One region of the Janthinobacterium sp. GW823-FHT01H08 genome, then DNA from elsewhere that is predicted to be linked to it. Evidence: predicted binding sites of a transcription regulator. Region 1 holds the regulator's gene; each other region holds the start of a gene.
The links. Region 1 encodes HrcA, which represses chaperone genes, less so after heat shock. Its sites were predicted from a motif close to TTAGCACTCNNNNNNNNNGAGTGCTAA; they were not measured.
Positions count from the first base shown of each region.

Region 2: the regulator HrcA is predicted to act here: its motif matches at 1,695-1,721, upstream of rpoH (RNA polymerase sigma factor RpoH).
Region 3: the regulator HrcA is predicted to act here: its motif matches at 5,645-5,671, upstream of groES (co-chaperone GroES).

Region 1 is NZ_CM179504.1:5,941,216-5,951,124, reverse strand. Features, by position in the region: gene AC3RCG_RS26810 (enoyl-CoA hydratase/isomerase family protein) at 1-508, shown strand, start outside; partial or broken gene mmsB (3-hydroxyisobutyrate dehydrogenase) at 523-1,431, shown strand; gene AC3RCG_RS26800 (hypothetical protein) at 1,619-2,200, opposite strand; gene AC3RCG_RS26795 (hypothetical protein) at 2,242-2,841, opposite strand; gene AC3RCG_RS26790 (HAD family hydrolase) at 3,088-3,813, shown strand; gene hrcA (heat-inducible transcriptional repressor HrcA) at 3,931-4,947, shown strand; gene fur (ferric iron uptake transcriptional regulator) at 4,999-5,430, opposite strand; gene AC3RCG_RS26775 (outer membrane protein assembly factor BamE) at 5,627-6,268, shown strand; gene dapB (4-hydroxy-tetrahydrodipicolinate reductase) at 6,288-7,097, shown strand; gene AC3RCG_RS26765 (barstar family protein) at 7,106-7,432, shown strand; gene AC3RCG_RS26760 (CaiB/BaiF CoA transferase family protein) at 7,546-8,805, opposite strand; gene AC3RCG_RS26755 (acyl-CoA dehydrogenase) at 8,805-9,909, opposite strand, start outside.
Region 2 is NZ_CM179504.1:1,216,814-1,226,722, forward strand. Features, by position in the region: gene AC3RCG_RS05490 (hypothetical protein) at 1-102, opposite strand, end outside; gene AC3RCG_RS05495 (hypothetical protein) at 280-546, shown strand; gene rpoH (RNA polymerase sigma factor RpoH) at 636-1,529, opposite strand; gene ftsX (permease-like cell division protein FtsX) at 1,952-2,872, opposite strand; gene AC3RCG_RS05510 (cell division ATP-binding protein FtsE) at 2,869-3,612, opposite strand; gene ftsY (signal recognition particle-docking protein FtsY) at 3,621-4,676, opposite strand; gene AC3RCG_RS05520 (MerR family transcriptional regulator) at 4,841-5,782, opposite strand; gene AC3RCG_RS05525 (NAD(P)/FAD-dependent oxidoreductase) at 5,987-7,300, shown strand; gene AC3RCG_RS05530 (DUF1365 domain-containing protein) at 7,290-8,087, shown strand; gene AC3RCG_RS05535 (class I SAM-dependent methyltransferase) at 8,084-9,331, shown strand; gene AC3RCG_RS05540 (chalcone isomerase family protein) at 9,334-9,882, shown strand; gene AC3RCG_RS05545 (MFS transporter) at 9,879-9,909, shown strand, end outside.
Region 3 is NZ_CM179504.1:5,203,370-5,213,278, forward strand. Features, by position in the region: gene ilvD (dihydroxy-acid dehydratase) at 1-992, opposite strand, end outside; gene AC3RCG_RS23345 (LysR family transcriptional regulator) at 1,166-2,077, shown strand; gene lgt (prolipoprotein diacylglyceryl transferase) at 2,157-2,981, shown strand; gene AC3RCG_RS23355 (EVE domain-containing protein) at 2,990-3,454, opposite strand; RNA gene ssrS (6S RNA) at 3,545-3,722, opposite strand; gene AC3RCG_RS23365 (cell division protein ZapA) at 3,912-4,223, opposite strand; gene AC3RCG_RS23370 (DUF904 domain-containing protein) at 4,223-4,486, opposite strand; gene AC3RCG_RS23375 (hypothetical protein) at 4,643-5,389, opposite strand; gene groES (co-chaperone GroES) at 5,914-6,204, shown strand; gene groL (chaperonin GroEL) at 6,255-7,904, shown strand; gene AC3RCG_RS23390 (hypothetical protein) at 8,126-8,599, shown strand; gene AC3RCG_RS23395 (MFS transporter) at 8,604-9,842, opposite strand; gene AC3RCG_RS23400 (PadR family transcriptional regulator) at 9,839-9,909, opposite strand, start outside.

The DNA of each region.
Region 1 (9,909 bases):
CGACGCGCTGGCGCTGGCGCAATGGCAAGCCAGTCCGCAGGTGAACAGCGAGCAGCTGGACCGCCTGCTGCGTGGCTTCTCGGCGCCAGCCTCCATGCTGCCCGTGTCCGAAGTGCGCGCCAACTTCGACGCCATCGCGGCGCTGACGCAAGCGCCCACTTTGCCCGAAGTGGTGGCCGCCATCGCCGCGTATGACGGCGATTCGGTCTGGCTGCAAAAGGCGGCCCACTCGCTGGACAAGGGCGCGCCCACTTCGGCCGCCCTGGTGTGGGCCATGCGCGAGCGCACGCGGCACATGAGCCTGGCGCAAGTGTTCCAGCTGGAACTCATTGTCGCCGTGCAATGTTGCGCCCATGCAGACTTCAGCGAAGGCGTGCGTGCTTTGCTGATCGACAAGGACAACGCGCCGCAGTGGCAGCCGGCCAGCCTGGCCGAGGTCAGCGAGACGTATCTCAATGAATATTTCACGGCGCCATGGGATAGCCATCCTTTGCGCGACCTGCATTAAAAGAACAACAGGAGACACATATGCAACATATCGCTTTCATCGGCCTGGGCAACATGGGCGCGCCGATGGCCCGCAACCTGGTGGCCGCCGGCTTCCACGTGTCCGTGTTCGACCTGGCGCCGGCGGCTGTGGCGTCGCTGGTCGAGGCGGGCGCCACGGCGGCCGCATCCGCCAGCGCAGCCGTGCAGACGGCGGACGCCGTCATCACCATGCTGCCAGCCAACAAGCACGTGCAGGAACTGTACCTGGCGGCAGGCGGCGTGCTCGATTCGGCCAAGCCCGGTGCCCTGTTCATCGACTGCAGCACCATCGCCGCCGACGTGGCGCGGCAAGTGGCGCAGGCGGCCAGCGAGCGGGGCTTTGCCATGATCGATGCGCCCGTCTCGGGCGGCACGGCGGGCGCGGCGGCCGGCACGCTGACCTTCATCGTCGGCGGCAGCGAGGCTGCCTTGCAGCAGGCGCGTCCCCTGCTGGAAAAGATGGGCAAGAACATCTTCCATGCGGGCGAGGCGGGTGCGGGCCAGGTGGCGAAGATTTGCAACAACATGCTGCTGGGCATACTGATGGCGGGGACGGCCGAGGCGCTGAACCTGGGAGTGGCGCATGGCCTCGATCCGAAAGTCTTGTCCGACATCATGGGCAAGAGTTCGGGGCGCAACTGGACCCTGGAAGTGTACAACCCGTGGCCCGGCGTCATGGACGGCACGCCCGCGTCGCGCAATTACACGGGCGGCTTCGGCACGGCGCTGATGCTGAAGGACCTGGGTCTGGCGCAGCAGTCGGCCCTGTCGGCGAACGCGCCCACGCCCCTGGGCGGGCTGGTGCGCCAGCTGTACCAGATGCATGCGCAAGCCGGCTATGCGCAGCAGGATTTCTCCAGCATCGTGCAGATGCTGCAGCCGGGCTTGGATAAACCCGCCTGAGGAATTTTGGACAAAAAAAAGCCCGCTGGTGAAAGCGGGCTAAATCCAATTCTTGGAAGAGTTGGAGGAGACAGATGCATTATGCTGCATCGCCACATATAACTCCAATTTATCTTTCGAATATCAAATATAGATTTTCGTGATATCTCTTCCTGGCAGCCGCGTCGCGGCTGCCAGCGCCACAGTCTTAGCCTGGATTGCAGGCGATCTGCACGGTGGTCACGTTTGCTTCACCCATCACACCGACGCCCGTGTTGGGTGCCACGGTGCATTTCAAGCCGGTAGGCTGGGTAAATACGCTGATGCCATACTTGTCGCCATCGGCAACAGGCGATGCCAGAGTGAAGGTCGTGCTGCCTTTGGCCACCGTGGTTTGCGCATTGCCGTTGATCAGAACCAGGCCGTCGGCTGTCAGGCCAGTCACCGTGCCGCCTACCGTGTACGCGTTTCGCGCACAGGAAACCGATGCCTGGATACTGACGTAGTGACCGGCCGAGCCGGTTCCGCCACTGACGGTGCAAGTCATGTGGGCTGGCTGGGTCTGCACGGTGATGTTGTAGTCGGTGCCATAGTCGATGCGCTTGCCAAAGGTAAACGAGGTCTGGCCGGCTTTGATCGGGAGCGGATCGCCGCCATTGACCAGGACCAGGCCTTCGGTGTTCAAATTGCTGACGGTGCCACTGACATCATACGAGGCCTTGCCGCCGCAAGCAGCCAATCCCAGGGTCAACAGCAGCGCGGCGATAGGGCGCAGGCAGGATAACTTCATGTATTTCTCCAATCCAATATAGTGGTGACGAATCGCGTGGCTTACTGCGCCGTGCAGTTCAGTGCGGCGCCGGTCGTGGCGGCTGAGCCCATGGTGCCGACGACATCGCGGCCGTTGGCGCTGGCAGAACCCACGAAACTGCACGTCTGGCCCGTTGGATACGTCGCGATGGAAATATTGTAGGCAATGCCGTCGTTGACATTCGGGAACGTATAGCTGGTGCTGCCTTTCAGCGGGCTGGTGGTGATATTGCCGATGGCCAGGGTCAAACCGTCGGCGGTCAGGCCCGTGATCGTGCCGCTCAGCGGGTAGGTATTGGTCACGCAAATCACCTGGGCCGTGGTCACGGTATAGCTCGATGCCTTGCCGGCGCCATTGGTAATCGTGCACACGGCGCCTTTTGGCTGTTGCGCGATGGTGATATCGTAGCGGTCATCGGTGCTGACCAGCTTGGTGAAAACAAAGGAAGTCTGGCCTGAGGTGACAGGCAGGCGTTCGCCGTCATTCAGCAGAATCAGGCCATCTTTTGCCAGATTGACGACTTGGCCGCTCAGATACAGATTGCCGCCGCTGCCGCCGCAGGCCGCCAATGTGACGGCGCAAGCCGCCGCCAGCATCGAGCGCAGGTACAAATTTTTCATACATTCTCCAAAACGAATTAGGTTGGGTAGCGCAACGCGGACGCTGGCGCCGCATTGGAATGGCGCCTATTTTAGTCTATCTGGCAAGCCGGATGATCTTGCCTTGTATCACCCTGTAACAATTTTTCGCCGGGAAGCGCCGGCCCGGCCCCATTTCATGGGGGCGCCGCCATGCCGGCGGCGGCGATCGGTGCGACAATAGCTGCGGGCTGCGCACCGTGACGCGGCATCTATATAGTGAGTTCCATGTCTCTTGCCCCTGTAAAACCTGCCGTGCCGCCCAAGGCCATCCTGTTCGACCTCGACGATACCTTGTGGCCCATCGCGCCCGTGATTGCCGCCGCCGAAACCCTGCTGCACGACTGGCTGGCCACGCATGCGCCCAAGGTGGCGCAGCAGTTTTCCATCGAGCTGTTGCGCCAGCACCGTCTGGCCATGCTCAATGAACAACCGCATTTCCATGGCAATTTGATCGAGCTGCGCCGCGCGGGATTGCTGACCGCCTTTGAGGCCGCCGGCGAAGATCCCGCCCTGGTCGACGGCGCCATCGCGCAGTTCCTGGCGGCGCGCCATCGCGTGCAGCCGTATGACGATGTCTTGCCCGGCCTGGCCTGGATGGGGCAGCGCATGCTGGTCGGCTCGATCTCGAATGGCAATGCGGACCTTGAAATTATCGGCCTGGCGCAGCATTTTAAAGTGTCGATTGCCGCCAGCGATTTCGGCGTCGCCAAGCCTGACGCCAGCATCTTCCTGGCCGCTTGCGCCGCGCTGGGCGTGGCGCCGCATGAGGCCGTGTATGTGGGGGACGACCTGTATTTCGACGTGACGGGGGCGCAAGGGGCGGGCATGCGTGCCGTGTGGATGAACCGCAAGGGCAGCGATGCCCATCTGGCCGCCGGCGTGCAGCCCGACGCCATCTGCGCCAACTTTGATGAATTGCTGCTGTGGCTGCAGGGGCAGCTGGAAGATTGATCGCCGTCGGACGGGCGAACGTGCATAATAGGCGCTGTTGATGCACGTTCGGCCGCTTTCGTTGCCGCTTGCTTAACAATATGCTTGTTTAAAGAATATTTGCTTACCTAAGACACCATGCAACTCGATACACGTGCCCAAACACTGCTGAAAGCCCTGGTCGAGCGATATATCGCCGACGGCCTGCCGGTCGGTTCGCGCGCCTTGTCGAAAATTTCCGGCCTCGACCTGTCGCCGGCCACGATCCGCAACATCATGGCCGACCTGGAAGAGCTCGGTTATGTGTCCAGTCCGCATACCTCGGCCGGACGCATCCCCACGCCGCGCGGCTACCGCATCTTTGTCGACACCTTGCTGACCGTCCGGCACCTGGACGAGCACCTGGTGGAGTCGCGCATGCGCCTGCAGACGCCGCAGCCGCAAAAAACCATCGCCAACGCGGCGCAGATGCTGTCGTCGCTGTCGCAGTTCGCCGGCGTCGTGCTCAGCCCGCGCCGCGAATCCGTGTTCCAGCAAATCGAATTCCTGCGCCTGTCCGAAAAGCGCATCCTGCTCGTCATCGTCGCGCCCGGCGGCGATGTGCAGAACCGTTTATTGCTGACGGAGGCCGACTATACGCCGGCGCAACTGGTGCAATCGGCTAATTACATCAACCAGAATTATGGCGGCCTGTCGTTCGACGCCGTGCGCGTGCGCCTGCAAGGCGAGCTGCGCCAGTTGCGCGACGACATGGGCAGTTTGATGCAGGCGGCCGTAGAAGCGGGCAGCGAAGCGATGGCCGACCATAGCGACGACATGGTCATTTCCGGCGAGCGCAACTTGCTCAGCGTGAGCGATCTGTCATCGAATATGCATTCGCTGCGCCAGATGTTCGACATGTTCGAGCAAAAGACGGGCTTGATGCAGCTGCTCGACGTGTCGAGCAAGGCGACGGGCGTGCAGATTTTCATCGGCGGCGAATCGAACCTGGTGCCGATGGATGAGATGAGCGTGGTGACGGCGCCGTATGAAGTCAACGGCAAGATCGTGGGAACGCTGGGAGTGATCGGACCGACGCGCATGGCTTACGAGCGCGTCATTCCGATCGTCGACATCACGGCCAAGCTGCTGTCGAGCGCGCTCAGCCATCATTGATGCGGTTCAATGCTGCGCCGGCCGGCCCCTTGCGGGAACGGCCGGCGTGGGTCAGGCTGTTTTGTGCGGGCAAGCTGTCTTGGTGCAGTTGCCGTAGATGGCCAGGGCGTGTTCGGCGATCTTGAAGCCGCGCTCTTCGGCCACTTTTTGCTGGCGGATTTCGATTTCTTCGTCGAAGAATTCTTCGACCCGGCCACAGTCGAGGCACACCAGGTGGTCATGGTGGGAGCCTTCGTTGAGTTCGAAAATCGCCTTGCCGGTTTCAAAATGGTTGCGGTTAAGCAAGCCGGCTTGTTCGAATTGCGTGAGGACACGGTAGACAGTTGCCAAGCCGACATCCATATTGTCGGCCAGCAGAATCTTGTAGACGTCTTCCGCGGTCAGGTGGCGTACCGGGCTACTCTGGAAGATATCGAGTATCTTCAGCCGTGGCAGGGTGGCTTTCAGGCCGCTTGCCTTGAGATCACTAGGATTGTTACTCATGTTTGTTGCTCGTATGTGGGTCAGGTGCTTTATCATATAGCGTTTTGTCGGAGAGTGCCAAAATATGCTTTTTTTTGGCGGGCCGGTCACTCCTGGCGTTTTGTTCATCCAATTGAGGTCATTTATGCGCGTAACCCCGGCTGTATTGCCATCTCTCTGGCACCGTATTTCATTTCGAGCACCAGTCGTGGCAGGCATGGTCTGTGTCGCGCTGGCCGTGTCCGGCTGCGCCAACCGTGGCATTCTTGGCGAAAAGCCGGCAGCTGCTCAAAAAGAAGGCAAGGAACTGGTTCCCGAACAGGGCGCACAAACGACCACCATTACGCCGCTGCAAAAATTCATGTGGTTTTTCTCGCCCTACCGTCCTGACATTCAACAAGGCAACTTTGTCTCCGAAGAGATGCTGGCCCAGTTGAAAGTAGGCATGACGCGCGACCAGGTGCGTTTCGTCCTCGGCACTTCGCTGCTGACCGATATCTTCCATGCCGACCGCTGGGATTATCCATTCCGCCTGGCGCGGGGCAGTGGCGAAACCACCAGCAGCCGCGTGGTCGTGTACTTCGGCAAGGATGGCAAGGTTGAACGTTTCGAAGGCGGCAACTTGCCGACGGAGAAAGAGTATATCGACCGCATCGCCGGTCCGTCGCCATTCGCCAAGGTCGCCAAGGCTGACGTGCCTGCCGCCGTCGTGCCATCGCCCGTGGCGCCGAGCGCCGTGCCGGTACCGGCCGATGCCGCTCCTGCCATTCCTGTGAGCAAGCCTGACGTTGCACCAGCACCAGCAACGGCGCCTGCCGCCGAGCCAGCACCGACGCCTGCCGCCGAACCCACCAAATAAGTTGTTGTAAGAGAATAAAATGACTGAACTGAAAATTGCCATCGCTGGCGCCAGCGGCCGCATGGGCCATATCCTGATCGAAGCGGTCAGCAACGCACCCGACGCCGTGCTGGCCGGCGCCCTCGACCGCGCCGGCTCGCCGAGCGTCGGCCAGGATGCCGCCGCCTTTCTCGGCAAGCCTGCCGGCGTGCTGATCGCGTCGGACCTGGCCACCGGCCTGGCCAATGCCGATTACCTGATCGACTTCACGCGCCCCGAAGGCACTTTGCAGCACCTGGCGTATTGCGCCGAGCATGGCATCAAGATGATCATCGGCACCACCGGTTTCGATGACGCGGGCAAGGCCGCCATTGCCGCCGCCGCCGAAAAGACGGCCATCATGTTCGCGCCGAACATGAGCGTGGGCGTGAATGTCACCATGAAGCTGCTGGAACTGGCCGCGAAAAGCCTGTCCGAAGGCTACGACATCGAAATCATCGAAGCGCATCACCGCTTCAAGGTCGATGCGCCGTCGGGCACGGCCCTGCAAATGGGTGAAGTGGTGGCCGGCGCCCTGGGCCGCGACCTGAAGGAATGCGCCGTGTACGGCCGCGAAGGCGTGACGGGCGAACGCGATCCGTCGACCATCGGCTTTGCTACCATCCGCGGCGGCGATATCGTCGGCGACCATACGGTGCTGTTTGCCGGCATCGGCGAGCGCATCGAGATCAGCCACAAATCGAGCAGCCGCGTCACCTACGCCCACGGCGCCCTGCGCGCCGCGCGTTTCCTGGCCGACAAGCCGACGGGCCTGTTCGACATGCAGGATGTGCTGTCGCTGAAGAACTGAGGAAGACTATGGCCACAGCCATCCTGAATGGAAAAGACATCACCGATGAAGCGAGCTTTCACGCGCAATGCGTGCAAGCCTTCGGTTTCCCCGCGTTCTACGGCAACAGCATGGATGCCTGGGTCGATTGCCTCAGCTACTTGCGCGACGATGAAAACATGACGCAGTTCCGTTTGAAACCGAACGAAGTGCTGGACATCGTGGTGCAGGACGCTGACGCGATGAAGGCGAAAGTGCCTGATTTGCTGGAAGAAATCACATTTTGCATCGCCGGCATCAATGAGCGCTATGACGATTACGGTGAAAAACCGGCATTGAAACTGGTACTCAAGTGAATGGAATCGTAGGTCGGATTAGGCCCTGCGGGCCGTAATCCGACAACATTGTTGGCTGTGCAAGTCGGATTACGCGCAAGCGCCAATCCGACCTACGTCCAGACGACCAACATTTACACCACCTTGCGCTCACGCAAGCCGTCAATCTCCGCACCGTCCAACCCCAGCCACTGCTGCAATACCTCGTCCGTATGCTGCCCCAGCAAGGGCGGCGGCAAGCGGTATTGCACCGGCGAGCCGGACAGGCGCACGGGATTGGCCACCAGCGCCACCGTGCCCGCCGTCGGATGCGGCATCTCCACTTTCAAGCCACGCGCCACCACTTGCGGGTCGGCAAAGACCTGGTCGATGCGGTTGACGGGGCCGCACGGCACGGCTTGCGCCTCGAACGCGCTGATCCACTCTGCCGTCGTGCGCATGACCGTGGTCTGGCGCATCAACGGTATCAACACCGCCCGGTGCGCCACGCGCTGCGGGTTGGTGGCGAAGCGTTCGTCCTGCGCCCATTCCGGGTGGCCGGCGACGGCGCAAAAACGCGAAAACTGTCCATCGTTGCCGATCGCCAGAATCATGTCGCCATCGGCCGTGGGAAAGTCTTGATACGGAACAATGTTCGGATGCGCATTGCCCATGCGCTGCGGCACCTTGCCTCCGCACAAGTAGTTGGCGGCCTGGTTGCCCAGCGCGGCCACTTGCACGTCGAGCAGGGCCAGGTCAATATGCTGGCCCAGGCCCGAGCGCTCGCGTTCGGCCAATGCGGCCTGCACGGCGATGGTGGCGTACAGGCCCGTCAGGATGTCCGTTTGCGCCACACCCACTTTTTGCGGTCCGGCGCCCGGCTGGCCATCGGGCACGCCCGTGATGCTCATCAAGCCGCCCATGCCCTGGATTAAGAAGTCATAGCCGGCGCGCGCCGCATACGGCCCATCCTGGCCGAAACCCGTGATGGAGCAGTACACGAGGCGCGGGTTGAGCGCCAGCAAGCTCGCCGCATCGAGGCCGTATTGCTTCAAACCATCGAGCTTGAAATTTTCCAGCAGCACGTCCGATTCGGCGGCCAGCTTGCGCACCAGGGCTTGCCCTTCAGGGGCAGCCAGGTCGATGCACAAGGAGCGCTTGTTGCGGTTGGCGCACTGGAAGTAAGCGGCCTCGGCCGTATCGCGGCCGTCCGCGTCCTTCAGATATGGCGGACCCCAGGAGCGCGTGTCGTCGCCGCGTCCCGGCTGCTCGACCTTGACGACGTCGGCCCCGAGGTCGGCCAGCATTTGCCCGGCCCACGGGCCGGCCAGCACGCGCGACAGGTCGAGCACGCGCAAGCCCGTCAACGGCGCGGGCCGCAGGGTGGAGGCGAGGGTGGAAGCCAGGGCGTCCATCAGTTGCTGAAGGCGGCGATGCCGGTGATGGCGCGGCCGATGATCAGCGCGTGCACATCGTGCGTGCCTTCATAGGTGTTCACCACTTCCAGGTTGACCAGGTGGCGGATGACGCCGAATTCGTCGGAAATGCCGTTGCCGCCCATCATGTCGCGCGCCATGCGGGCGATGTCCAGTGCCTTGCCGCAGCTGTTGCGTTTCATGATGGACGTGATTTCCACGGCGGGCGAGCCCTCATCCTTCATGCGGCCCAGGCGCAAGCACCCTTGCAAGCCCATGGTGATTTCCGTCAGCATGTCGGCCAGTTTCTTTTGCACCAGCTGGTTCGCAGCCAATGGGCGGCCGAATTGCTGGCGGTCCATCGTGTACTGGCGCGCCTTCAGGTAGCAGTCTTCGGCCGCGCCCAGCGCGCCCCAGGCGATGCCGTAGCGGGCGCTGTTCAGGCAAGTAAATGGACCTTTCAGGCCGCGCACGTCGGGGAAGGCGTTTTCTTCCGGGCAAAATACTTCATCCATGACGATTTCGCCGGTGATGCTGGTACGCAAGCCCACCTTGCCGTGGATTTCCGGCGCCGACAGGCCTTTCCAGCCTTTTTCCAGCACGAAGCCGCGGATCGCGCCTTCATCGTCCTTGGCCCAGACGACGAACACGTCGGCGATCGGGCTGTTGGTGATCCACATCTTGGCGCCGGAGATACTGTAGCCGCCCGGCACCTTGCGCGCGCGCGTGACCATGCTGCCAGGGTCGGAACCATGGTTCGGTTCCGTCAGGCCGAAGCAGCCGATGAATTCGCCCGTCGCCAGTTTCGGCAGGTATTTCTGCTTGGTTTCTTCGTTGCCGAAGGCATTGATCGGCACCATCACCAGCGACGATTGCACGCTCATCATCGAGCGGTAGCCCGAATCGACGCGCTCGACTTCGCGCGCGGCCAGGCCGTAGCAGACGTAGTTCAGGCCGGCGCCGCCGTATTCTTCGGGTATCGTCGTGCCCAGCAAGCCCAGCTCGCCCATTTCGCGGAAGATGGCGGCGTCCGTGCGGCCATGGCGGAACGATTCAAGCACGCGCGGCACCAGGCTGCCCTGGCAATAGTCGCGGGCCGCTTCC
Region 2 (9,909 bases), 1.4 Mb from region 1:
GTCGCCGGCGCTGCCAGCCGCGCCGCAGCCCGCCAGCACGGCCAGGCAGGCGATGAACAAGGGTAACAACCACGTTCGGTACGATTGATGTAGATAGTGCATGTTTTTCCTTTCAGGTAGAGCGTCCCGGCGTGGCGTCCACGCGTGGGATGAAAATGATAATAACAAAATGATATTTTTCTGGCGCACTATTGGCGCGCTGCCGATGAATTGACGCGCCGGCCACGCGGCGCGCCGATTACTGCGTAGAATGGCTGTTTTGAAAATCAGGAAACAACCATGAAAAAAACCGACCTGGCCAAAAGCGATGCCAAGAAACTGATGGGAAAGATGAATGTTCCCGGCGCCGGTGCATTCGGTAAGGAAGCGGTGGTCGTCGACCGCCGCGAGCAGCGCAAGCGCGATCAGGCGCTGGGCCTGGTGCCGTTCGCCGTCAAGCTGAACAGCGATCTGGTGTTGCAATTGCAGACCCTGGCCAAGGAGCGCGGCGCGGATCTGAATGAATTGGTCGCCGAGCTGATCACCAAGGGCTTGGCTGCAGCATAAAGGCTGACAATGTTTATCTGTTGATAAATATCATTTATAAAACTAAAAGGCGCCTTGCGGCGCCTTTTGCATTGCGGCATTGCTTTCGATTACACGTAGGCCGCCAGGGCGCCCTTCATTTTCTTCAGCGCCGCCACTTCGATCTGGCGGATGCGCTCGGCCGATACGCCGAACTCTTCCGCCAGCGCGTGCAGCGTGGCGCCGGAACCGTCGTCGTTGGCCAGCCAGCGCGTTTCGATGATGCGGCGCGAACGGGCGTCCAGTTTGGACAAGGCCGTTTCCAGGCCTTCCGATTGCAGGCGCGTCACTTGTTCCGCTTCCAGCACCTTGGTCGGCTCGCTTTGCTCCGACGACAGGTAGGCGATCGGCGAAAACTTGTCGTCTTCATCGTCGGTCGGCGATTCCAGCGCGATGTCGCGGCCGCTCAAGCGCGTTTCCATTTCGATCACTTCTTCGCGCTTCACGTCGAGCAGCTTGGCCAGCGCATCGATCTGCTTCGGCGTCATCGCATCGAGGCCCGTCTTGTGGCTGCGCAGATTGAAGAACAGCTTGCGCTGTGCCTTCGTCGTCGCGACCTTGACCAGGCGCCAGTTTTTCAGGATGTACTCATGCATCTCGGCTTTCACCCAGTGCATGGCGTACGACACCAGGCGCACGCCCTGGTCCGGATCGAAACGTTTCACGGCTTTCATCAAGCCGATATTGCCTTCCTGAATCAGGTCGGCATGCGGCAAGCCATAGCCCAGATAGCCACGGGCAATCGAGACCACCAGGCGCAGGTGCGACAGCACCAGTTCTTGCGCGGCGGCCAGGTCATTTTTTTCGCGCAGGCGTTTCGCCAGCGAAATTTCTTCGTCGTGGGTCAACATGGGCAGACGGTTCACGGCCGAAATATAGGCGTCGATATTGCCCAGATTGCCAGTGAACCCGAGGCCCAGCGCATTACTTTTGGTCGGAACCAATGCGGATGTTGCGGACATCATAGTCATGTTTTCTCCCTCGTAGTCTTGCTTTGTTCCAGTTGGCCACATCACACGACGTGGCCCGATTGTCTGTTCTGTTTTGCGTATTCGGTCTTGCACTTTGCAGATCGCGGCACCATCTTCATCTGGCGTCCATGGCGGTTCTGCTGTTGGTATGTCCCTATATTAGCACTCTCTGCCTGAGAGTGCCAATCAGCACATTTAATCGTCCTGATAGCCTAAATGCTATGGCGAATGAATGCTTGATAAATATGTCTGAACAGCGATCTGAACAGCACTGCAGGCCGCTTCACGACAACATGGCTAGTCTACGGCCTCTGGCTGAAGCGAGCCTTAAGAATACTTGCTAAATATCAAGATAACAGCAGATGGGGATGGCGAGGCGCATGGCGGCGCCAGGAGCGCCGCCATGGAAAGGAAGGTCAGTTCAGGCGCGCCAGGTGGCGCTGCACGCAGAGGAAGGCGCCGATCAGGCCCAGGCCGGCGCTGACGGCCAGCAAGCCGGCCATCGGCAGCGGCGCCAGCGGCACCAGCTGGAATTCGGACGCATACAGGCGTGCAAACTCGGCAATCGCGGTATTGAGCGGCTGCAAGGCCAGCGCCACGGCGCCCAGGGCCAGCGCACCGGCGCACAGGCCCAGCAGGGCGCCCGTGTAATAGAAGGGGCGGTGGATGAAGGTATCGGTGGCGCCGATCAGTTTCGAGATGCTGATTTCATCGCGCTGCTGCATCACTTGCAGGCGGATGGTATTGAAGACCACGGCGATGACGGCCACGCCCAGGGTGATGGCCAGCAATAGCAGCACCAGGCGCAGCACGCCCAGCAGGGCCGCCAGACGCTTGACCCAGGCCGAATCGACTTGCGCCGATTCCACGCCGGGCAGGTGGCGCAGCTGTTCCGCCACGGCATCGACGTCCTGCGCTTCGCTGGCGCTGCTGAAGGCGTCGAGTTTCAGCACATAGCTGTCGGGCAGGGGATTGTCGCCCAGGGTGCTCAGTACGTCGGCCAGGCCGTTCTTGTTCTTCAGCGTATCGAGCGCCTGTTCGCGCGGGATGAAGACGATCTTCGCCTTTTGCTCGCCGACGATCTTGCGCATGGCGCTGGCCAAGGCCACGGCTTGCTCGCGCGGCGTGTCTATTTTCAGGAAAACGCTGATTTCCGGGTCGACGGACATTTGCTCCGACATCGGGCGCACATTGTCGAGCATGGTCAAGCCGGCGAACGGCAGCGACAGGGCGATGGCGACGACGAGCACGTTCAGTAAAAAGCCGCCTGGCGACTTGCGCAAGTGAATCAGCGCCGAACCGAGCGCGAAGCGGTGTTGACGGAACCAGCCTCTCATGCCTGTTCTCCCTGCGCGTCGTCCTGGTCGGGAGCGGGCGCAAAGTCGGGATCGGGCGGGGCGAAGACGGGCGCTTGCGTGGCCTTGTCGATGGCGACCAGCTGGCCGTTCTTCAGGTGGATCACGCGGGCGGCGGCGTCGAGCATCTGTTCGTCATGGCTGGAAATGAGGCAGGTCACGCCCACCGAGTGGAATGCTTTGAGGGCGTCGAGCACCTTGTTGGCGCTGGCGCGGTCCAAGTTGGCTGTCGGTTCGTCGGCCAGGATGATCTGCGGCCGGTTGACAATGGCGCGCGCGATCGAGACGCGCTGCTGCTCGCCGCCCGACAGCGACAAAGGGCGCGCCATGGCGCGGTCCAGCAGTCCCACCTTGTCGAGCGCGGCACGCGCGCGCTGCTCGGCGGCAACTTTATGCGCGCCGACGACGAGCAGCGGCAGCATGACGTTGGCCAGGATGGAGCGGTCGTTCAGCAGTTTTTGCTGCTGGAAGATCAGGCCCATGTTACGGCGCAAAAACGGCACGCCGGCCGGCTTGATCTTCGCCATGTCCTGGCCATTGACGATCAGCTTGCCCGACGTGGGGCGTTCCATGGCGGCGATCATCTTCAGCAAGGTGGACTTGCCGGCGCCGGACGGGCCGGCCAGGAAGACCAGCTCGCCCTTGGCAATACTGAGCGAAATGTCGCTGAGCGCCACGGCGTCGGGGGAGTATTGCTTGGAGACGTGCTGAAATTCAATCATGTATAGGCTTATCCGAGCAGCGCTTCGACAAATTCGGCAGCCACGAAAGGCTGCAAGTCTTCAATTTTCTCACCGATGCCGATGAAATACACGGGCACGGGGCGCACGCGGGCAATCGCCGCCAGCACGCCGCCCTTGGCTGTACCGTCCAGCTTGGTGATCACCAGGCCGCTCAACTGCAGGGCATCGTCGAAGGCCTTCACTTGCGTGAGGGCGTTCTGGCCCGTGTTGCCGTCGATGACGAGCAGGGTTTCATGCGGTGCGCCCTCCATGCCCTTGCCGATCACGCGCTTGATTTTCTTCAATTCTTCCATCAAGTGCAACTGCGTCGGCAGGCGGCCGGCCGTGTCGACCATGACCACGTCGATGCCGCGCGCCTTCGCCGATTGCACGGAGTCGTAGGCCACGGCGGCCGGGTCGCCCGATTCCTGCGAAATCACGGTAACGTTGTTGCGCTCGCCCCAGACCATCAGCTGCTCGCGTGCGGCGGCGCGGAAGGTGTCGCCCGCGGCCAGCAGCACGGACTGGTTGTTCGACTGCATGTGCTTGGCCAGCTTGCCGATGGTAGTGGTCTTGCCCGCGCCATTGACGCCGGAAATCATCATCACCAGCGGCTTGTGGCGGCCCAGCTCGAAGCGCTTTTCCAGCGGCGAGAGCAGCTCGATCAGCAGCACTTTCAGCGCGGCCTTGACGGCGGCTGCGTCGAGCAGCTTGTCTTCCTTGACCTTTTTCTTCAATTCCGTCAGCAGGAATTCGGTGGCGTCGATGCCGGCGTCGGACATCAGCAGCGCCGCTTCCAGCTCTTCGTACAGGGCGTCGTCGATCTTCGCGCCGACGAACAGCACGGACAAGGTGTTCGAGGTTTTCGACAGGCCCGCCTTCAGGCGCGTCATCCACGATTTTTTCTCGGGTTCGGCGGCCACGATCACGGGCACGAGCTCGGCCGGCGCGCCGCTCAGGGGCGTAGCGGCTGGCTGCGGTGCGGGCGGCGTGGCGGGAAGGACGAGGGGCTCGGCTGGTGCGGCCTCGGGAGCGATGGGTTTTTTCTTGAAGAAACTAAACATGGATGTGTGGTGGCGGGTGCTGACCTAAGGCCCGGCGGCGCCGGACACTGTGTTACGGGCTATTCTACCAGAGCGCGCCCGGCCCTTCATGCTTTACTGTTCGATTGGCAACATTGCGCGCCTATCCACGGAGATCGCCGCAGTTGCCGCGCTTTCCAGCCGGATCAATGGGTTTGCAGGGCCAGCGCCTGGTGGCGGCGGCGCCAGTCGGCGATGCTTTCGTCGACTTGCCGCAAGTCCAGCACATGCAGGAAGGAGGGCGGCTGCTTGTACAGCACGGGACTGCGTCCCCCGGCCCACAATTCCATCCCTGGTGGCAAGTTCGTATGCAGTTGCTGCAGGCTGTCGCGCGTCTGCCGCTGCTTGCTGGCGCTGGAAAACGACAGCGCCACGATATCGGCCCGCTGCGCGCGGGCGGCCGCGACGATGTCCGTCAGCGGCGTTTCCACCCCCAGCGACATGCAATGGGCGCCAGCCGCCGCGCACAGCGCCTCGGCCATCAGCAGGCCCAGGCCATGACGCTCCTGCGGCAAGGTACTGAGCACGATGCGTGGCGTGCGCGTCGATGGGCTGCTTGCCTGCGGCAGGGAAAAGATGGCGTGGCGCATCACCGTTTGCAAGGTTTCGCTATACAGATGCTCTTCATACACGGCCAGGTCGCCGCAAGCCCACGCCTCGCCCACCATGCCCGTCAGGGGGGCGATGACGTCGATGGTGAACGCTTTCAAGCCCAGCACGGCCAGCGCCTGGCGCAGGGCCTCACCCAGTTCCGCCATCTGGTGGCCGCGGCACAGCGACAGGTAGTGTTCGAGCTGCGGGGGCGGCGTTGACGGCGCCGCACTGCCGGCGCTGGCCAGCTGCTGCAGTTGCACGGTGCTGTGCTGCATGATTTTTCCCGGACGAAAGCCGAGGTCCAGCAGGCGCTTGACCATGCGCAACTTCTGCACTTGCTCGGCCGGGTAGCTGCGCTCGCCAAAGGCGTCGCGCTGAGGCTGGGGAAAAGCGTAGCGGCGCTCCCAGACACGCAAGGTTTCCTTGGCCAGCCCGGTATCGCGCTCGACATCGCTGATGCTGAAGGCGGAAGTAGGTTGCAGGTCAGTATCCATACCAGGGGCTTGCTCGCATGCCAAAAAGAACGTGGAGTGCATTTTACGCCTTCCGCCGCCCCGGACCAAATAGCTGAATCCGATTGGAAATTGCCGACGTATAAGTTGTGGAACGGCCGAGGGCGCTCATTGACATAAATCAATATTTCATCGATTATCCATGAGGCTCGTTTTGTCCAGGACAAACTTAATACAGGTGTACTCATGAAAATTGCCGTCGTCGGAGCAGGAATTGCAGGTTTGTCGTGTGCCTATCGCCTGGCGCAGGCGGGCCAGGACGTGACCTTGTACGAGGCGGGCGACTATTTTGGCGGCCACAGCCATACGGTCGATGTCACGCTCGATGGCGTCACGCATGGTGTCGACACGGGTTTCCTTGTGTTTAACCACGCCACCTATCCGAACCTGGTGCAACTGTTTGACGAACTCGGTGTCGAGGCGGCCGACAGCGACATGTCGTTTTCCGTGAAGATGCCGCTGGGCACCTCGTCCGATGCCCGCGTGCTGGAATGGGCGGGCGCCAATTTCGATACCGTGTTCACGCAGCGCAGCAATCTGTTGCGCCCCGCCTTCCTGCGCATGCTGCGCGATATCGTGCGCTTCAACCGCCAGGCCAGCGCCCTGGCCATAGCCAGCGTGCCGGCGCCGGCCATGTCGCTCGGCGAGTTCCTTGATCTGCACAATTATGGCGACGAGTTCCGTCACTGGTATCTGTTGCCCATGGCCGCCTGCATCTGGTCGTGCCCGGCGCGCCAGATGCTGGCCTTTCCCTTGGCCACCTTCATCCGTTTCTGCCACAACCACGGCTTGCTGCAGGTGAGCAACCGGCCGCAATGGCGTACGGTGCGCGGCGGTGCGCGCGTGTACGTGGAAAAACTGCTGGCAGGCATTGCGCAGCAGCGCCTGGCGTGTCCCGTGCTGGCCGTGCGCCGCCAGGGGCACGGCGGCGCACGCATGGTCGAGCTGCATACGGCGGCCGGCGTCGAGCATGCCGATCATGTGGTACTCGCTTGCCACAGCGACCAGTCGCTGGCCCTGCTGGCGGACATCCGTGACGACGAGCGCTCCGTGCTTGAAGCCGTGCGCTACCAGCCGAACCGGGCCGTGCTGCATACGGATGCGTCTTGCCTGCCGCAGCGCCGCCGCGCCTGGTCGGCCTGGAATTACCAGGGACGGCCGGCCGCGCAGGAGGGCGAATCGCCGCAGGTATGCGTGCACTATTTGCTGAACCAGTTGCAGCCGCTGCCGTTTACGACGCCCGTCATCGTCTCGCTCAATCCGCTCGACGAGCCGGACCCGGCCAAGGTCATCGACGCGTTTTCGTATGCCCACCCCGTGTTCGATGGCGCGGCCATTGCGGCCCAGGCGCGCCTGGCCGGTTTCCAGGGCGCGCAGCACACGTGGTTCGCGGGCGCCTGGACGGGCTATGGTTTCCATGAAGACGGTTTGAAGTCGGGCCTTGCCGTGGCGCAAATACTCAATGGCATGGCGGCGGCGGAGCTCGGTCATGCCGCGTAATTCATCGCCGTCCGTGCCGCCGCAGCCCCAGCTGTGTCTGGGGCGGGTGCGGCATGCGCGGCTGCGTCCGCGCGCGCATGCTTTCAGTTACGGCATGTTTTATCTGCGCCTGCCCTTGCGCAGCCTGGGCGCGCACGATTTTCCTGCCCGCTTGATCTCGCGCAACGGCGCCAATGTGCTGTCCTTCCGCGACAGCGACCATGGCGATGGCACGACGCCGCTGCTGGAGTGGATCGATGGCTTGCTGCGCCAGCAAGGCGTGCTTGACGCGGGCGGCGAAATCTGGCTGCAAACCATGCCGCGCATGTTCGGCTATGTTTTCAATCCCGTCAGCTTCTGGTTTTGCCACCGTACGGATGGCGCCTTGCGCGCCGTGGTCTGCGACGTGCGCAATACCTTCGGCGAGCGCCACCTGTACCTGCTCGAGCAGGGCGGGCCCATCGCGTATGGCAGCGAATTGCAGGCCAGAAAAATTTTCCACGTGTCGCCATTTTGCAAGGTGGAAGGGCATTACCGCTTCCGTTTCCTGCGCAACAGTGAAGAGGATGGCGAGCGCCACCTGGCCCGGGTCGATTACGACGACCTTGACGGTCCTGTTTTGCAGACGAGCTTGTCCGGTACGGCGCAGACGCTGCGCGATGGCGCCATCGCCTGGGCTCTGCTGCGCTACCCGCTGATGACGTTCGGCGTGATGGCGCGCATCCATTGGCAAGCCTTGCGCCTGTGGCTGCGCCGCGTGCCGTTTTTCAGCAAACCCCACCCTCCACAAGAAAAGGTGTCCCGATGAGCTCCGACTCCCTGCCGACCGGCCTGCATGCGCGCAGCAGCGCGTGTCCCGCGCACTTGCCCGACCACACGCACCTGGATATGCCCGCTTCCGGGCGCATGATCGTGCGCCTGCTGCAAAAATTACAATATGGCGCCCTGCGTCTGCGCACGCCGGATGGCAGCATCTTGCTGTACGGCGACGGCAGCCACCCCGTCACCCTGGACTTGCACAACTGGCGCCTGTGTTCCGCCGTGTTGCGCTCGGGCGATATCGGCTTTGCGGAAACGTTTATCGCCGGCGACTGGCGCACGGACAATTTGCCGGGCTTGATCGAGCTGATGATACGCAACCGCGCACAGATCGAGTCCTTGATCTATGGCAACTGGTGGGGCAACCTGGTCTACAAGCTGCGGCATTTGCTCAACCGCAATTCGCGCGCTGGCAGCAAGAAGAATATCCACGCCCATTACGATATCGGCAACGCCTTTTATCAGTTGTGGCTGGATCCGTCGATGACGTATTCGAGTGCGCTGTTTGCCGAAGGCGCCAGCCTGGAGCAGGCGCAATGGGCGAAATACCGGCGCATTGCCGATCAGCTTCAACTGCGGCCAGGCGCCAAGGTGCTGGAAATCGGCTGCGGCTGGGGCGGTTTTGCGGAAACGGCGGCGCGCAGCTACGGCGCCCACGTGACGGGCCTGACCTTGTCGACCGAACAGCTGGCGTATGCGCGCCAGCGCCTGCAGGACGCGGGGCTGGCGGCGCAGGCCGACTTGCAGCTGTGCGATTACCGCGACAGCGCCGGCCAGTACGACGCCATCGCCTCGATCGAGATGTTCGAAGCCGTGGGGCAAAGCTACTGGCCAAGTTACTTTGCCTGCGTGGCGCGCAACCTGAAGCCGGGCGGCCGCGCCTGCATCCAGACCATCGTCATCGCCGACGACTTGTTCGAGCGCTACAGCAAGAGCACGGATTTCATTCAACAGTATATTTTTCCGGGCGGCATGCTGCCGTCGCCGGCCGAGTTCCGCCGCGCCGCCGAGGCGCAGGGCTTGCGCGTGGAAGACGCCTTCCGCTTTGGCCTCGATTACGCGCAAACCCTGCGCCAGTGGCGCGCCAGCTTCCTGGCCCAGCGCACGGCGCTGGAAAAGCAGGGTTTCGATGGCCGTTTCCTGCTGACCTGGGAGTTTTACCTCGCGTATTGCGAGGCCGCCTTCCAGGCGCACAACACGGATGTAATGCAATTTACTCTGGTGAAGGACTGACCATGCGCCGCTTGCTTGCCACTGTTGTGCTGTCATTGGCCATGTTGGGCGCCGCGGCCGCGCCGTCTGTCTTTGTCGCTGCCGACGTGCCCGAGGCCCGGCTGGCGGGGGAGGGCGAATACACGTGGTTCGGCATGCGTATTTATCGGGCACAACTGTGGGTGGGACCGCAGGGCTACCAGGGCGCGGCGTCCGAAACGGCGCCGTTTGCGCTGGAATTGCGCTACGCACGTTCGCTCGATGGCAAGAAGATCGCCGAAGCCAGTTATGAACAGATGCAGAAAATCGGCGCCGGCACGCCGGAGCAGCGCCTGGCGTGGCTGTCCACCATGCAGCGCATCTTTCCTGACGTCAAAGAGGAGCAGCGTATCGCGGGCGTCTACCGAGCCGGCATCGCGCCCGGCGTGCGCTTTTATCTCGATGGCAAGGTGCTGGCCGACGTGAGCGATGGCGATTTCGCGCGCGCGTTTTTTGCCATCTGGCTCTCGCCGTCGACCACGGCGCCCAAGCTGCGCGCGGCCTTGCTGCAGAATGCGGCGGCGCTGCCATGAACGCCGGGGCCAGCGCGTTGAGCTTGC
Region 3 (9,909 bases), 740 kb from region 1:
TGCACGTCTTCGATATGGTATTTGTCCGTCATCGGCGCCACCTTGCACAGGCAAGGCACCTTGCGCGAAATGCGGTCGATGTCGGCCATCGTGAATTCCACTTCCGCCTCGTGCGCGGCGGCCAGCAGGTGCAGCACGGTGTTGGTCGAGCCGCCCATCGAGACGTCGAGCGCCATGGCGTTTTCAAACGCGGCCTTGGTGGCGATGGAACGGGGCAGCACCGAGTAATCGTCCTGCTCGTAATGGCGCTTGGCCAGTTCCACGATCAGACGGCCCGCGCGCAGGAACAGCTGCTGGCGGTCCGAGTGCGTAGCCAGGATGGTGCCGTTGCCGGGCAGGGCCAGGCCCAGCGCCTCGGTCAGACAGTTCATCGAGTTGGCCGTAAACATGCCGGAACACGAACCGCAGGTCGGGCAGGCCGAACGTTCGATCTCGGCCACGTCGGCGTCCGAGACGGTGCTGTCGCCCGCCTTGATCATGGCGTCGACCAGGTCCAGCTTGATGATCTTCTGCGTGCCGTTGACCACCTTGACGACCTTGCCCGCTTCCATGGGCCCGCCGGAAATAAACACGACGGGGATATTGATGCGCATGGCGGCCATCAGCATGCCCGGCGTGATCTTGTCGCAGTTCGAGATGCAGACCATGGCGTCGGCGCAGTGGGCGTTGACCATGTATTCGACGGAATCGGCGATCAGGTCGCGCGAAGGCAGCGAATACAGCATGCCGCCGTGACCCATGGCGATGCCGTCATCGACGGCGATGGTGTTGAATTCCTTGGCCACGCCGCCGGCCGCCTCGATCTCGCGCGCCACCATCTGTCCCAGGTCTTTCAGGTGCACGTGACCGGGCACGAACTGGGTAAACGAGTTGACGACGGCGATGATCGGTTTGTCGAAGTCGCCGTCCTTCATGCCGGTGGCGCGCCACAGGGCGCGGGCGCCAGCCATGTTGCGGCCGTGGGTGGTGGTGCGGGAGCGGTATTGCGGCATGATGGGGTCCTTCCAAGGATGATTGATGCCTGACTGCGCGGATTTCCAGCAAAACCCTGCATGCAGTGGGGGTACGCCAGATTGCCTTGCGCGCGCCCCACTGTCAAATATATGATGCACGTGCCTGTGAGTCGTTTTACATATCACAGCATTCAATCTGCATGGAAACGCATATGAACCTTGAACTGCGCCAGTTGCGCTATTTCGTCACCGTCGCCGAGGAGCTGCACTTCGGCCGCGCCGCCGCGCGCCTGCACATGACGCAGCCGCCCCTGTCGCAAACCATCATGGCCCTGGAAGAACAGCTGGGCGCCCCGCTGTTCGTGCGCACGCGCCGCGAGGTGCAGCTGACGCCGGCCGGCACGGCCCTGCTGCCCGAGGCGCGCCGGCTGCTGGCGCAGGCGCAAGACTTGCCCGCCTTGGTGCGGCGCGCCGCGCAGGGCGAGGCGGGACGTCTGAGCCTGGCTTTTGTCTCCTCGGCCGACTACAGCGTGCTGCCGCCATTGCTGCGCGCGTATCAGACGGCCTATCCGCAGGTGCAGATCGCGCTGCAGGAAGCCACCTCGGACCTGCAGCTCGATGAACTGCTGGCCGGGCGCACGGATGCGGGCCTGCTGATCCCGCCCCTGCCCGAGAAGGCGAAAGGGGAGCTCGATTACCTGCCCGTGCTGGCCGAGCCGCTGGTGCTGGCCGCGCCGTCCGGCCTCGCCATCCTGAACACGCCGGGCCCCGTGCGCCTGCGCGACCTGCCGCCCCTGCCCCTGATTATTTTTCCGCGCGCGATCTCGCCCGCCCTGCACGACGCGATCCTCGGCGTGTTCCGCGCGGCCGGCATCACGCCGCAGATCGGCCAGGAAGCGATCCAGATGCAAACCATCGTCAGCCTCGTCTCGGCTGGCATGGGCATCGCGCTTGTGCCACAATCGGTATCGAATCTGATGCGCCCGGGCGTAGAATACAGGCCGCTGCAGGACGCCACGCCGCTGGTGGAAACGGGCCTGGCCTGGCGCCGCGACAATCCGTCCGCCGTGCTGCAAGGTTTCCTGGCGCTGCTGCGCAAGCAGATCAGCGCTGCCGCCGATTAAATTAAGTGGCCGCTAAGGCAAAAAACCGCCAGCGCCCTCATACTACGCAACCTTGGCTTTAAACAAAGAAAGAAACCCCATGCTGATACACCCGATGCCCGACCCGATAGCCATCCAGATCGGTCCGCTTGCCGTGCACTGGTACGGCCTGATGTATGTGCTGGCCTTTGCCCTGTTCATTATCCTGGGCAGAGTGCGCATCAAGCAGCCGCATATCGCCGTGCTGGGCTGGAAGAAGGAAGACCTCGACGACATGCTGTTCTACGGCATGCTGGGCGTGGTGATCGGCGGACGCCTGGGTGAAGTGCTGTTCTACCGTCCCGAATACTTCCTGCACAATCCGCTCGAGATCTTCATGGTCTGGCATGGCGGCATGTCCTTCCATGGCGGCTTCCTCGGCGTCATCCTGGCCATGTACTTGTGGAGCCGCAAGGCGGGCCGCAACCTGTTCGACGTGCTCGACTTCATCGCGCCGCTGGTGCCGCTCGGCTACGCGGCCGGCCGCCTGGGCAACTTCATCAATGCCGAACTGCCGGGCCGCATCGCGCCGGAAACCCTGCCGTGGGCCATGCAGTGGCCGGGCATTCCGTATCCCGTGCACCCGTCGCCGATCTACCAGATGCTGGTCGACGGCATTTTGGTGTTCATCATCCTGTGGCTGTATGCGCGCAAGCAGCGCCCGCGCATGGCCGTGGGCGCCATGTTCACCCTGCTGTACGGCTGCGCGCGCTTCTTCACGGAATACTTCCGCACGCCGGACTGGGAAGTCGTGTGGCTGGGCGTGCCGATCACCTCGGGCCAGATGCTGTCCCTGCCGATGATCGTCGGCGCCATCGCGCTGCTGGTGTGGGCATATAAAAGCCAGGTGATGGGCACGCCGCCCACCAAGGCCCGCGCTGCCTGATGAACAGTTTAAGCCTGTAACCTGCTTGTAATCACTTTCCATTGCGCCGGCGTTACCGGCGTGATGGACAGTCGGCTGCCCTTCTTGAGCAGCAGCATGTCTTCCAGCTCCGGCATCTGGCGCATCTCGGACAGGGGCAACAGCGCCGTCTTCTTCAGGCCCCGCACGTCGACGCTGATCCAGCGCGGCTGTTCCTGCGTGGCCTTGGCATCGAAATACTTGCCGCCCTCTTCAAACTGGCTGTGATCGGGATACGCGCCGCTGGCCACTTCGGCCACGCCCGCCACGCCCGGCTGCGGGCAGCTCGAGTGATAAAACAGCACGCCATCGCCGACCTGCATGCCATCGCGCATGAAGTTGCGCGCCTGGTAGTTGCGCACGCCGAACCAGGGCATGGTGTGCCCGGGCGCGGCCATCAGGTCGTCGATGCTCACTTCATCGGGTTCGGATTTCATCAGCCAGTATTGTTTCATGCGGACTCCGTGTGAAAGCGCCAGACGTAAAAAAACGGTTGCGCAGGATGCGGCAACCGTTTTCAGTTGTACTTACAAATGTAATGCAAATTGGGCCCCGCCTGTGCCGCTATGCCGGCATCCCGAACCAAACGGTTCAAGGTGGTCACGTTAGTTCAATTTCGGGTTCGTCGAACGAGCGACGCTCACTCCCATCAAACAAAATTCGCAACCGATGCGCATAAATGGTTCAAGGAATATATGGCAATCGCGAACACCGCAGGGTAGACCCAAGTTTACTCCTTTGATCGCGCATCGCAAAGACAAATCGTACCGTGTCCGCTTAAAATCCAATTAATAACACTGAACAAAACCGTAGCGAGCGGCGATGAATTGTGGTCGAGAAGCGCAACTGTGCGAATGCACAGAGAGCATCGCAGGCCGCAAGGCGCGACGCGTAGTAGGTTTGGTTCGGTGTTTAAAAAAGGTTTTCCTGGGGCGTCAATGCGCTGTCCAGAACGGTGTGCATGGCCGAGATCTTTTGCTTCACTTCCAGGATCGTCAGTTCCGACAGCGGACCTTGCGGCGACTTCACGGAAAGGAATTCCGCGGCCACGCCCAGGGCGGCCAGCACGGCGATGCGGTCATTGCCCTTGACCTTGCCCGCGTCGCGGATGGCTTTCATTTTGCTATCGAGATAGATCGCCGCTTCGCGCAGCGCGCGCTCTTCGCCGTCGCGGCAGACCATGCTGTAGGACTGGCCCATGATATTGACATCGACACGCGGCATTACGCTTCCTTCTCGTTCTCGGCAAGATAGGCGCCTGCCTCCGAAGCGGCTTGCTCCAGGCCGGCTTGCACCAGTTCGGGAATTTTTTCCAGCAACGCCTCGACCCGCTCCTGCGCCTCGCGCATGCGCTGCACATACAGGGCGTTCTCGGCGGCCAGCGCGGCATTGTCCTTGCGCAGTTGCGCGTTTTCACGGCGCAGCGCATGGGTCATTTCGGCCAGCAGGCCTATTTTGTCGGATAATTCGTTGAATTCGGAAATCATCCCGCCACTATAGGGCGGACGCTCCATGGGCGTCAATCGAATCACGCCGCTGTCACACATATTTACATCAATGCAGGTCAGTTGCCGTGAAATACACGCTTTTTCCGGCGCGTTTCGCCATCTGCACGCATCCGCCGGCGCCGCGATGGCAGCGTTTTACTCGTCGACGTAATCGGGTTCGATATCGAGACCGCCATAGCGGTTTTCGCACGAGCGGCGCGTCAATTCCTGCTTGCCGCTCTTGCCATCAAGCACCATCGTCAAGTCGCGGCAAGTACGGTGGTAGCTGCCAGGTTTGGCGTCCGTCCGCGAGGGCGTCAAAGTGACGCGCAAGGGCACGGCATTGCCCAGCCCCTTGTTGCTCCATTCACGGCTCTTGCCATCCTCTTCATCTTTCAAGGTGCGCACGGCGGCCGTCAGCAAGGATTTCTGTTCCTTCGCATTCAGCTTGGCGATGGTCACGTCGGACAGGAAAGGCGGATACACGACGGGCGCCGGGTCCTTGCCCTGCACATCCCAACGGCCGCTGTTCTGCGAACACGTACGGCGGCTCAGGTCTTGCGACTTGTCGCCCGCCGTGACGACGAATTTCAGGTCGCGGCAGATGTGCGCCTTCAGGCTGTGTTCCGTCATGCCGGAGTTGCTGAAGTTATATGTGACTTTCACCCGCACGCCACGGTCGCCGCCGTTGTCCCACACATGCGCTTCCTGGTCGTCGTCGTCCTTGTTGAGGTCGTTGAACAGCTCGTTGAGCAGCATGTCCTTTTCCAGCGGCGTCAGGGTCGCCACGGTGATCTCGTCGAGAATCGTGGGCGTTTGCGCGGCGGCATTGCCCAGGCAGGCGAGGCCGACGAGGGCGGCACCGAGCAGGCGCAGGGCGGGACGGGAAAGAGTCGATGGCATGGTGTGCTTTCTGGTACAGGGGAATATTGATATGCAATTGCAATCATCTTATCAAAGTCCATAGCAAAACTCTGTTTCCTGTGCGTACAGGAACGCCGTTCGCCTGACGGGCATGCTAGAGTCGCGCCTGTTGCTGACGCCCGGGAACGAGGCTTGCGTTTGCGCAAACCCTGCGTAAATGCAGGCTGCGTAGAACGTCCAAGCTTATCTTCCCGGAGAATAAGCCCTTGAATAAGCCCCCTACCGTCCCTATAATTAGCACTCGTTAGTAGAGAGTGCTAACAAACTCTTTCGTAGCAATCCTCAAGACATGATGGTGTCTGCCGGGCAACAGCAGGGAACGCTACGCGGCGGGCGACGCCGCGATGCCACCACTGCCCAGCGCCGGCATGCACCCGATGCCATGGGGTTTGCTTGACCGTTGCGGGCTGCTTTCAACGGCGGTCACTGAAAGCACGCCTGGCGCTGTGCCAGGCATGTATTCATTTAGCAACACCTATCCATTGAACTTTAAGGAGTTTTGTATGAATCTGCGCCCATTGAACGATCGCGTCATCGTCAAACGCCTCGACCAGGAAACCAAGACTGCGTCCGGCCTCATCATTCCTGATGCAGCTGCTGAAAAACCGGATCAAGGCGAAGTCCTTGCCGTAGGCAATGGCAAGATTCTCGACGACGGCAAAGTCCGTCCTCTGGATGTCAAAGTGGGCGACCGCGTCCTGTTCGGCAAGTACGCCGGCCAAACCGTCAAAGTTGACGGCGATGAGCTGCTGGTCATGCGCGAAGAAGACATCATGGCGATCGTCGTCAAGTAATTGTTTCCACGTTGTAGACAGATACATCCCGAAACTCAGGAGAATTGAACATGGCAGCTAAAGAAGTAGTATTCGGCGACGCAGCGCGCGCCAAGATGGTCGAAGGCGTCAACATCCTCGCCAACGCAGTCAAAGTCACCTTGGGCCCGAAAGGCCGCAACGTCGTGCTGGAGCGCTCGTTCGGCGCCCCTACCGTCACCAAGGATGGTGTGTCGGTAGCGAAAGAAGTTGAACTCAAAGACAAGCTCATGAACATGGGCGCGCAAATGGTCAAGGAAGTGGCTTCCCGCACCAGCGACAACGCCGGCGACGGCACCACCACCGCGACCGTGCTGGCACAAGCCATCGTGCGCGAAGGCATGAAGTTCGTTGCCGCCGGCATGAACCCGATGGACCTGAAGCGCGGTATCGACAAAGCTGTTGCAGCGACCGTCGAAGAACTGGCGAAAATCGCCCGTCCTTGCACCACGACCAAGGAAATCGCCCAGGTTGGCGCGATCTCGGCGAACTCGGACTACTCGATCGGCGAGCGTATCGCTGAAGCGATGGAAAAAGTCGGCAAAGAAGGCGTCATCACCGTTGAAGACGGCAAGTCGCTGAACGACGAGCTGGACATCGTTGAAGGCATGCAGTTCGACCGCGGCTACCTGTCGCCATACTTCATCAACAACCCAGAGAAGCAAGTTGCCGTCCTGGACAGCCCATTCGTCCTGCTGTGCGACAAGAAAATCTCGAACATCCGTGACCTGCTGCCGGTACTGGAACAAGTCGCCAAGGCTGGCCGTCCACTGCTGATCATCGCGGAAGACATCGAAGGCGAAGCGCTGGCTACCCTGGTTGTGAACAACATCCGCGGCATCCTGAAAACCTGCGCAGTGAAAGCACCAGGCTTCGGCGACCGCCGCAAAGCCATGCTGGAAGACATCGCTGTCCTGACGGGCGGCCAGGTGATCGCTGAAGAAGTCGGCCTGACCCTGGAAAAAGTGACCCTGGCCGAACTGGGTCAGGCGAAACGCATCGAAGTGGGCAAGGAAAACACCATCGTCATCGATGGCGCCGGCGAAGCTGCCTCGATCGAAGCACGCGTGAAACAAGTGCGTGTACAGATCGAAGAAGCGACCTCGGACTACGACCGTGAAAAACTGCAAGAGCGCGTGGCCAAACTGGCTGGCGGCGTTGCCGTGATCAAGGTTGGCGCAGCCACCGAAGTCGAAATGAAAGAGAAGAAAGCCCGCGTTGAAGATGCACTGCACGCCACGCGCGCTGCCGTGGAAGAAGGCATCGTGCCAGGCGGCGGCGTAGCCCTGCTGCGCGCACGCGCCAACATCACGGTCAAGGGCGACAATCCTGATCAAGACGCTGGTATCAAGATCGTCCTGCGCGCAATGGAAGAGCCGCTGCGCATGATCGTGCAAAACGCCGGCGAAGAAGCTTCGGTCGTCGTGGCAGCCGTCCTGGCTGGCGCGGGCAACTACGGCTACAACGCTGCCAACGGCACGTATGGCGACATGGTGGAAATGGGCGTTCTGGACCCAGCCAAAGTGACCCGTTCGGCGCTGCAAAACGCCGCTTCGATCGCTTCGCTGATGCTGACGACCGACTGCATGGTCTGCGAAATCGCTGACGACAAGGCAGCCGGCGGCATGGGCGGCGGCATGGGTGGTATGGGCGGCATGGGCGGCATGGACGGCATGATGTAATGTCCTGCGGCCAGTCGCGCAGGCGACGGCGCACCTGGCCGCATACGCCGGGACAGGGCTGGCAGGCCAAAAGCTGCCAGCGCCTCCCCGGCGGCCCCGAAAGCCACCTCCCACGGAAGGTGGCTTTTTTTCGTCTTGCTTTTTAGAAATTTCAACGATTGCCCGCCTGCACGTTTTGCTTTAGCATGGCCGCCATCGTCCCTCTTTCTCACGCCACCATCATGCAGCCACGCGCCTCTTCTTCCAAAACCACCATCATCGCCGGCATCCTGGCCGGCTTGCTGGCCGCCGGGCTCGGCGCTTTCTACCTGCACCAGCAAGGCGCGCCGCACGGCACCAATGCCCCGGCCGCGAGCAGCCAGGCGGCGCCAGAACAGAGCGCGCGCGCCGTCGATGCGCTGATGGCATTGCCGGAAATCAAGGCCTGGTCGGCGCATATCGAAAAGGCTTCGGGCGGCCGCGCCCACGGCGCCGTGATGGAAACGTCGCCCGACGTGCGTCTCATCGATGGCAAGCCCTACTATGACCTGAACTTTGTGGAAAACACGCCAGACGCGGCGCACCGCTGGGAGAGTTTCGTCGTCTCCCAGGATGGCAAGCGCATCCTCGTCGATGACGTCGTCAGCGGTGAGCTGATCAGCCTGGAACAATGGCGCAAGGACAATGCGCCCATGCAGCGCATCGCCACGCAGTAACTGCCTACGCCGGCGCGCCCTGCGGCGGCGCGCCGCGCACGCGCGCCACCCACCACACCGTCCACAGCGACAAGCCCGCCGCCAGCCAGCCATTGATGCCGTAGCCGCTGATGTGGCCGGCCGCATCCGTCTGCAGGGTCAGGCCGCCCAGCCAGGCGCCCAGGCCGCTGCCAAAGCTTTGCAGAGCCGAATTGGCGCTGAGAAACGCGCCCCGCTTGTGCGTTTCCGGGATGGTCGTCAGCAGCGCCTGCAGCGGCACCATGCGGCCCGAGACGAGGGCCATAAAGAAGGGAAACGCCAGCATCAGCCCCAGCAGCGGCAGCTGGGGCAAGTGCGTCATGAACAGCAGCGGCGCAATCGACAGCAGGGACACCCAGCGGTACACCTGCTGCTTGCCGGCCCGGTCCGCCCAGCGGCCGATCAGGCGCGCAGTAAAGATCGTGGCGCAGCCGCCCGCCAGATACACCCAGGTGACATCGGCCGGCGCCAGCCCCATATTGCCCACGAGCACGGGCGAAATGAAGGGAATGACCAGCATGCCGGCCGTCATGTTGACAATCGACAAGGAGAACGCTTTCAGGTGGCGCCGCTCGCGGAACAGCGCCAGCAGGTTCGGCAGCACCTGGCGCAGCGGCGTGGGAGCGGCGCCCATGTGCGCCGTGAGCGAGGGCAGCACGCGCGCCGCGCCCAGCCAGACCAGCAGCGACAGCACGACCAGCAGGAAAAACGGCGAGGCCCAGCCAAAGTGCGCGGCCAGCACCACGCCGATGGGTACGCCTCCCACGGCCGCCATGGCAAACGAGGTCATGACGATGCCCGTGGCCGCGCCGCGCCGCTCGGAAGGAATCACGTCGCCGATGATGGCCATGACCATGGCGCCCAGCACGCCGCCCGTCAGCCCTGCAAACGCGCGCGACCACAGCAGCACATAAAAGTTCGGCGCCAGCGCGCAAGCGAGGTTCGACAAGGTGAACAGGCAAAACATGGTCAGCAGCAGCTTCTTGCGGTCAAAGCGGTCGATATACGTGGCCGCCAGCAAGCCGGACAGGCCCGCGCACCAGGCGTAGGCGGAAACGGCGCCCGAGACGGCGGCCGGGCCGATGTGGAACGCCTGCATCAGCTGAGGCGCCAGCGGCATCATCACCATGAAATCCATGATGACGGTAAATTGCGTCAGCGCAAGCAGCCACAGCATCGTGCGCTCGCGCGCCGGCGTCAGCAAGGGAACAGGCGCGGCCGTCATGCCAGCGCCTCGATATCGGTACGGGCCTGGCGCAGGATGGCGCGGATGGCATCGAGGCGCCCGGCAT